Regions from separate parts of the Bacillus sp. AL-1R genome, predicted to be linked through region 2. Evidence: predicted binding sites of a transcription regulator. Region 2 holds the regulator's gene; the other holds the start of a gene.
The links. Region 2 encodes Rex, which represses fermentation and respiration genes when NADH is low (regulators of the CRP and FNR family bind a similar motif). Its sites were predicted from a motif close to TTGTGAAATATTTCACAA; they were not measured.

Region 1 (4,573 bases), 1.6 Mb from region 2:
GTACGTTTGATTTTACGTTGGCTTAACATTGAATCTAAAATTGCACTACTCAATGCATGTTTAGCAAATACGACTCCGCCGGTCGTGTCTTTATCAAGGCGATGTATATGACGTACTTTTGTTTTTAATCCATTTTGTTGGAAATGAAATGCTACCCCATTTGCTAATGTATTTAACTGTCCTTTTTCATTAGGATGTGTGTCGACCCCAATAGGTTTATTAGCAATAAGTATATGTTCGTCTTCAAAACAGATTTCAATCGATTGTTCTTGCGGAATTACACCATAATCCTCCTCTTTGAACAATTGAATTTCAACTTGGTCACCACTTAAAAGGATTGTATTCCAAGGTTTAATTTCTCCATTAATTCTACAACCTTTTGCCATCCTTAATTCATGTAACAATTTCTTTGGAAACTGCCATACATTTTTTAAATAGGACTCAACTGTTTGATCTTTATGCTCAAAACCTATTATTACCTTATACCATGAATTTTGTTTCTTTAACTCCATTTTTTAATCACCACTTTCGATATGGCTATTATATCAAAATAATTAGCAAAAAAAAGAAGCACCTGTTTAAGTGCTTCTTAATGAAAAATGTAAATTCATTAACATCCTTTGAAAGCATTCAGATAAACTTCTTCTAATTCTTTTACTAGAGGTAGTTTTGGGTTTGCAGTAGTACATTGATCTTCGAATGCACGATCAGCTAAATAGGAAACTTTTTCTAAAAATTCTTTTTCAGTAACTCCTTGTGCTTCGATACTCATATTGATATTTAATTCCTTAGCTAAATTAATAACTGCTGGAATTAAACTTTCAACACCTTCTTGAGTTGTTGTTGCTGGTAGTCCTAGGAAACGTGCAATTTCAGCATATCGTTCATCAGCAATGAAATGTTTATATTTAGGGAATGCTGTAAACTTAGTTGGTTTCTTTGCATTGTATCTTATAACATGCGGCATTAATATTGCATTTGCTCTGCCATGTGGGATATGGAATTCCGCTCCAATTTTATGCGCCAAACTGTGGTTAATTCCTAAGAACGCATTTGCAAACGCCATACCTGCGATCGCTGAAGCATTATGCATTTTTTCACGGGCTTCAAGATCGTTCCCATTTTCATATGCTTTAGGTAAATATTTAAATACTAATTTAATAGCTTGTAATGCTAATCCATCTGTATAATCATTTGCTAAAACACTTACATAAGCTTCAATTGCATGTGTTAATACATCCATACCTGTATCTGCTGTAATGCTTTTAGGAACAGTTGATACAAATTGAGCGTCAATAATTGCTACATCAGGGGTTAATTCATAATCAGCTAAAGGATATTTGATATTATTTGCTTTATCAGTAATTACAGCAAAAGGTGTAACCTCTGAACCAGTACCAGAAGTAGTTGGTATTGCTACAAACTGCGCTTTACGACCTAATTTAGGGTATTTATAAGCTCTTTTTCGAATATCTAAGAATTTTTGTTTAGGTCCGTCTAAAGTAGTTTCTGGGTATTCAAAGAACATCCACATCCCTTTAGCGGCGTCCATTGCTGATCCACCGCCGAAAGCAATAATCGTGTCCGGTTCAAATGATATCATTCTATCTGCACCCTTTATTACAGTAACATCTGAAGGATCTGGTTCTACATCTGAAAAGATTTCAATCTGAACATTTCCTTGTCTTTTCTCTAAATAATATTTAATCACATCAACATAACCTAGTTTAACCATTGCTTCGTCTGTTACAATAAATGCTTTTTTAATATTAGGCATTTTTTCTAAATACTGTGTTGAATATTTTTCAAAATAAATTTTTGGTGGTAGTTTGACCCATTGCATATTCATATTTCTTCTTCCCAATTTTTTAATATTTAATAAGTGTACAGTTGTTACATTAGACGATACTGAGTTTTTACCATGCGATCCACAGCCTAATGTAAGAGAAGGAATAAAGGCGTTATATAAATCTCCAATTCCACCATGTGCTGAAGGAGCATTTGCTATGACACGACATGCTTTCATTCTTAATCCAAACTCTTTTTGAATTTCTTCATTATTGCTATGAATAACGGCAGAATGTCCTAATCCACCAAGCTCTAACATTTCTCCACAACGTTTAAATCCTTCTTCTTTATCATTTACTTTAATTGCTGCTAAAACTGGGCTTAATTTTTCTCTTGTTAAAGGTTCCTTCTCACCTACACTTGTGCATTCAACAATAAGAATTTTTGTATCTTCAGGAACAATAATGCCAGCAAGCTTAGCAATTTCATATGCAGATTTACCAACTATGTCACCATTTACAGCACATGTAGCTTCATTTATGACTAGCTTTTCTAATTTCTTTTTATCTTCTTTTGTAGCATAATAACAATTATTTGCTTTTAATTCTGCTTTCACTTCATTATAAACTTCTTTATCTACAATAACGGCTTGTTCAGAAGCACAAATCATGCCATTATCAAATGTTTTTGAAAGAATTAGATCATTCACTGCAGATTTTATTTCAGCAGATTTCTCAATATAGCATGGTACATTACCAGGTCCAACCCCTAAAGCAGGTTTTCCTGTACTATAAGCCGATTTAACCATACCAGCACCACCAGTTGCTAAAACAAGTGCTACTCCTTCATGATTCATTAAACATTTTGTTGCTTCTATTGAAGGGACTTCAATCCATTGAACACAGTTTTCTGGTGCTCCAGCTTTAACTGCTGCATCACGAACAATTCTCGCTGCTTCTCTACTACATTTTTGTGCGGAAGGATGAAAAGCAAAAATAATTGGATTTCTTGTTTTTATTGCGATGATTGCTTTAAATAAAGTAGTTGATGTAGGGTTAGTTGTTGGTGTGACCCCTGCAATAACCCCTACAGGTTCAGCAATTTCAGTTATTCCTGTTTGCTGATCTTCACTTATAATCCCAACTGTTTTATTATCTTTAATTGAATTCCATATATATTCAGTCGCAAATATATTTTTAATAATTTTATCCTCATAGATTCCACGATTTGTTTCCTCAACTGCCATTTTTGCTAGTGGCATATGTTGATCTAAACCTGCTAGAACCATCGAATGTACAATTTCATCGATTTGAAGTTGATTAAAGCTTTCAAATTCCTTTAATGCTTTTTGTCCTTTTACGACTAAATCATTTACCATTTCAGAAGCGTTACTAATTTCATTTACAATTTTTTCTTGAACAGCCATTTGGCTCTCCTCCTCTGATGTCGGACAGTAATCACCATATTGAAGCTTCATTATGTCCGATTTATAATTGTGAAATATTTCACAATTCTATTTACAAATATAATATATATCCTTTTGATTGAAATTGCTATGTCTAATTTGTGAAATATTTCACATTTTGTATATTTTCCTTTCTTTCCTTACTTTTAACTTCTTGTAGATTTTTGTTAATTCTTTTCTTTTTTCAAATATTTTCGCATATGATAAAATTAAGAATAAGTTCTCATTGAACTTATTTTTCACCTGTTAGATTTTTCTAACAAAACTGGTATAAAGGACGTGTAACCATGATTGCTCGAAGGAGCATTTGGCAACGTAAAGACTTATCCTACACTTAGCAGTTTTAATTTAGAGAACCAAAAGAACTCTAAAATAAAACTGAAGGTAGGCGAAACTATGGTTGACAGGCGATTATGTTATTTCTTCAATGATATATAGCTATGTAGTTAGAAAGCCAAAAAACTAACTACGAGCTCTATATGTACGTAGTTAGTTTATAAGCTACTTTTAACTACTAACTACGAAAAGAGGAAATAACAATGAGTAACAATCGTTTGGGTGAGACCTTAATGATTTTAGTTGGTTCATTTATTTTAGCCACTACACTGTATCATTTTCATTATCAAAATAATTTAGCTGAAGGTGGATTTATTGGTATTGCTTTATTAGTAAAAAACGCTCTAAATATATCACCTTCAATTACAACCTTGCTACTTGATATTCCAATTATCTTAATCGCTGGATTGTATTTAGGTAGAAAATTATTAATTAATACGACTATCGGTGCAATTTCATTTTCTGTTTTTTATTCTATAATAGAAAAAACATCTTCTAATTTTACATTTAATTTTGGAAGTCATCTTTGGATACCCGCTATTTTAGGTGGAATTTTCGCTGGACTTGGTTTAGGGTTAATTCTAAGAAGTGGTGGTGCAACTGGTGGAGATGATTTAATCACAATCATAATGAGCAAAAAATCAAAAATATCGATCGGTAAAGTATATTTTATTTTTGATGCTATAATACTTCTTTGCTCACTATCTTACCTTTCTTGGAATGAAGTAGGATATACCATTCTTTCTGTTGCAATCTGTGCGAAAGTAACAGAATTGGTCTATGAAAGTAAATTTCAAAAAGAATCTGTTACAATTAAAACGAATGAAAAAAGATTACATGCTTAATGCATGTAATCTTTTTTTGATTCTGAAAAATCGGTGAGCTCATTTAAAACATTTTCGGCAGCTAGATCGTAAAGACAATCTTTAAAAAGTATTGCTAGTCTTCGATAATCATTATATTTATCTAATAGCTCGTCTACAG
Region 2 (4,573 bases):
CATGTCAGGCATTGCTGGAGCATTTTTCTCAGGGATATCAGCTACTACTGCTTCAGTTGTTAAGAACATAGCTGAAACAGATGCTGCGTTTTGAAGTGCAGAACGTGTAACTTTAGTTGGGTCAACGATACCTTCTTCGATCATGTTTACCCATTGTCCGTTAGCAGCATTGAAACCAACGCCAACTTCTGCATTTTTTAATTTCTCAATAATTACTGATCCTTCTAGACCAGCATTTGTAGCGATTTGACGAACTGGAGCTTCAAGTGCACGTAATACGATGTTGATACCTGTTGCTACGTCACCTTCTGCTTCGATTGCAGCTACTTTATTAAATACGCTCATTAATGCAGTACCACCACCAGCTACAATACCTTCTTCAACTGCAGCACGTGTTGAGTTTAATGCATCTTCAATACGTAATTTACGCTCTTTTAATTCAGTTTCAGTTGCAGCACCAACTTTGATTACTGCTACTCCACCAGCTAATTTAGCTAAACGCTCTTGTAATTTTTCGCGATCAAATTCAGAAGTAGTTTCTTCTAATTGAGCACGGATTACGCCGATACGTCTTTGGATTTCTGCAGTTTCACCAGCACCTTCAACGATTGTAGTGTTTTCTTTTGTTACTACAACTTTTGAAGCACGACCTAATTGAGTGATGTTAGTTGTTTTAAGATCTAATCCTAATTCTTCTGTAATCACTTCACCGCCAGTTAAGATCGCGATATCTTCTAACATTGCTTTACGACGGTCACCGAAGCCAGGAGCTTTAACAGTAACAGCATTGAACGTACCACGTAATTTATTTACGATGATTGTTGCTTGTGCTTCACCTTCAACATCCTCAGCAATAATTAATAGTGGCTTACCTTGTTGAACAACTTGCTCAAGTACTGGTAAGATTTCTTGAATGTTAGTTACTTTTTTATCTGTGATTAATATATATGGATTTTCTAATTCAGCAACCATTTTCTCTGAATTTGTAACCATGTAAGGAGAAGAGTATCCACGGTCAAATTGCATACCTTCTACTACTTCTAACTCAGTTGTGAAACCTTTTGATTCTTCAAGAGTAATAACTCCATCGTTACCAACGCGCTCCATTGCTTCAGCAATTAATTGTCCAACTTCTGGATCCGCTGAAGAAATTGCAGCAACTTGTGCGATTGACTCTTTGCCTTCAATTGGTTTTGAGATTGTTTTTAATTCTTCAATTGCTACTGCAACTGCTTTTTCGATACCTTTACGGATACCCATTGGGTTTGCACCAGCAGTTACGTTTTTAAGACCTTCACGAATCATAGCTTGCGCTAAAACTGTCGCAGTTGTTGTACCGTCCCCAGCAACATCATTTGTTTTGCTAGCAACTTCCGCAACTAATTTAGCACCCATATTTTCAAATGCATCTTCTAATTCAATTTCTTTAGCGATTGTAACACCATCATTAGTAATTAATGGAGAACCGAATTTTTTCTCAAGAACTACGTTACGTCCTTTTGGTCCTAAAGTTACTTTTACAGCATCAGCTAAAGCGTCTACACCACGTAACATTGCGCGACGTGCTTCTTCACCAAATCTAATGTCCTTTGCCATGAAAATGACCTCCTTATAATTTAAAAGATATATTTTTTAATTTAAGTATTTTATTTTATTAACCTATAATTGCAAGAATATCGTTTTCGCGAAGTACTAAGTATTCAGTACCGCCGTACTTAACTTCTGTTCCTGAATATTTAGAGAAGATAATGCGGTCACCTACAGATACTTCTAAAGCAACGCGCTCACCATTTTCAAGTACTCGACCAGTACCTACTGCAACAACTTTGCCTTCTTGTGGCTTTTCTTGTGCACTACCTGGTAACACGATACCACTAGCAGTTTTTTCTTCAGACTCAACAAGCTCAATTACAACACGATCACCTAATGGCTTTAACATGCGTAATACCTCCTCAATAATCAAATCATTATTTTTTTAGCACTCATGTGTATTGAGTGCTAACACAATTAATAGTTTAAATAATATTAAAAAATTTTGCAAGCCCGAAGCAGGCACTTTTCTTGTCGAAATTTAATAAGTTTTATTTATCAACTATCAAAAGTAAAATAAAAAGTGAAAATTTCTTTTAAGAAACATAAGAAACGAGTAAAATATGTACGTGTTGTTATAAACCTTTTTGTTATGAAAAATATCAACACAAAGGAGCTATTGTATTGAAAACTAGAGATTTATGGATTTTATTAACGTACGTCGTTCTTCAATATTCAGCGGTATTCGGAGTTCCCTTTTTATTAAAAAGTAACTTATACGTTGGAGTGGATCGGAAAACAGCTTCTCTTGAAGCGGTGGCATTATGGGGTTGTATTAGTTTCGTAACTGGATTAATTATTATACTTCTCTTATTACACAAGCCCATTTATGAAGGAATAAAGAGTTTTAAAACTAATTATCGTACAATAATAAATTGGGTTATTTTAGGTTACTTCATAACAATGCTAACTCAAATTGTTTGTAATTTAATTTTAATTTATGTACTTGATTTACATAAGGGCTCAGAAAATACTCAAAATATCATAAACATCGCTAAGCTTAATCCAGCTTTTATTGTCATACCAAGTCTAGTTGCACCAATTTTAGAAGAAGTTATTTTTCGTGGAATTATTTTTAAAAGGCTTTATAATCGTTTACCATTTATTATTTCTGCTGGGATTAGTTCAGCGATCTTTTCACTTATGCATGGAGACTTACCCTTCTTTTTGTCATACTTTCTAATTGGTTTTGTATTTTGTTACCTGTATAAACGAACAAACTCAATTTTGGTTCCAATCTTAACACATATGTTAATGAACTCTTTTGTTGTTTTTCAGCAGATTAATTTACATTAAAAAACCCCCAAGAGGGGGTTTTTTATATATCCAGTAATTTTATTGTTGTAAAAAATATGCCAATGTTTGCAGTTCAACTGCTAAGTCTATATGATGAATGCGAATATGTTCTGGTACACTAATTCGTGCAGGTGTGAAATTTAAAATTCCTCTAATATTTTTTCCATTTAATCGATCAGCTATTGATTGTGCCACTGGTGCAGGAACAGTTAAAATAACGATTTGAATATCTTCATTCATAACTTCTTCTAGATTTTCTAAATTATAAACAGGTACTCCACCTATTTCAGTACCAATTTTATTTGGATCAATATCAAATGCCATCTCAATTTTTGTATTATTATTTTTTATAAAATTATAGTGTAAAAATGCAGTTCCTAAATTACCAACACCAATTAATGCAACTTTCATAACTTCATGCTGGTTAAGCGCTTTCGAGAAAAAAGTTAATAAGTAATTTACATTATATCCATAACCTTTTTTACCTAGTGCCCCAAAATAAGAAAAATCTCTTCTGATTGTAGCGGAATCTACCTTTACTGCTTCACTTAACTCTGCTGAAGAAACTCTTTGTTTACCTGATAAAGACAAATTCTTTATAAAACGGTAATATAAAGGTAGACGTTTAGCAGTAGCTTGTGGAATTTTAATTTGTTCCGAATCCATTTTTTAATCCCCCACTTACTGTAATTCTTTTTACTATGGTGTGTAATTTGACCTTATTTTAGTAATAAAGTACTTGTTCTAATGTAAAATATACACTATATTTAAGAATTTTGACAGTCTACAGTTACATAGATAAAAAATTTTGCAATGAGGTGTTATCAATGATTCTTTTACAAGTAAATAATGTCTCAAAGTATTTTGGTAGTGACATTATACTTTCAAATATAAAATTAGAAGTTCAAACGAGTGATCGAGTTGCCATTGTTGGACGTAATGGTGCTGGAAAATCTACATTATTGAAAATCATAGCAGGTGAAATATCCTATGATGGCGGCGAAATAAATAAGCCTAAAGACGTTACTGTAGGATACCTAGCCCAAAACACTGGTTTACAGAGTGATAAAACGATTTGGGAAGAATATTATTCTGTATTCAATCATTTAGTAGAAATGCAAGATAATATGAGAAAACTAGAAGTTAAAATGACTAAGGAGGAAGTCTACTCTAATCAATCCGTTTATGACAAGGTTATGAATGAATATGATCATCTACAATATACATTTAAAGAAAACGGCGGTTACCAGTTTGAAGCAGATATTCGTTCAATCATTAGTGGTTTAGGTTTTAGTAATGAAGATTATGAAACAAAAATCTCTTCATTAAGCGGTGGACAAAAGACACGCCTAGCATTAGGTAAGCTATTACTGACAAAGCCAGACTTGTTAATCTTGGATGAGCCTACGAACCATTTAGATATTGAGACCCTTAGTTGGTTAGAGCGCTACTTACAGTCATATCCTGGCGCAGTATTAATCGTTTCCCATGATCGATATTTCCTTGATCAAGTTGTTAATATTGTTTATGAAATATCTAATCATAAGCATCAACGATTTGTTGGTAATTATAGTAAGTACCTTGATTTAAAGGCAGCTCAATATGAACAAGAATTAAAACAGTTCGAAAAACAACAAGATGAAATCTCTAAACTTGAGGATTTTGTGCAGCGTAATATTGCTCGTGC

Region 1: the regulator Rex is predicted to act here: its motif matches at 3,282-3,299, upstream of adhE (bifunctional acetaldehyde-CoA/alcohol dehydrogenase).

What each region holds. Positions count from the first base shown of each region.
Region 1 is NZ_CP197469.1:1,324,933-1,329,505, reverse strand. Features, by position in the region: gene ACSBO6_RS06090 (RluA family pseudouridine synthase) at 1-512, opposite strand, end outside; gene adhE (bifunctional acetaldehyde-CoA/alcohol dehydrogenase) at 611-3,214, opposite strand; gene ACSBO6_RS06080 (YitT family protein) at 3,793-4,434, shown strand; partial or broken gene ACSBO6_RS06075 (YodN-related protein) at 4,431-4,568, opposite strand.
Region 2 is NZ_CP197469.1:4,206,664-4,211,236, forward strand. Features, by position in the region: gene groL (chaperonin GroEL) at 1-1,596, opposite strand, end outside; gene groES (co-chaperone GroES) at 1,655-1,939, opposite strand; gene ACSBO6_RS19970 (CPBP family intramembrane glutamic endopeptidase) at 2,215-2,886, shown strand; gene ACSBO6_RS19975 (redox-sensing transcriptional repressor Rex) at 2,926-3,552, opposite strand; gene ACSBO6_RS19980 (ABC-F family ATP-binding cassette domain-containing protein) at 3,714-4,573, shown strand, end outside.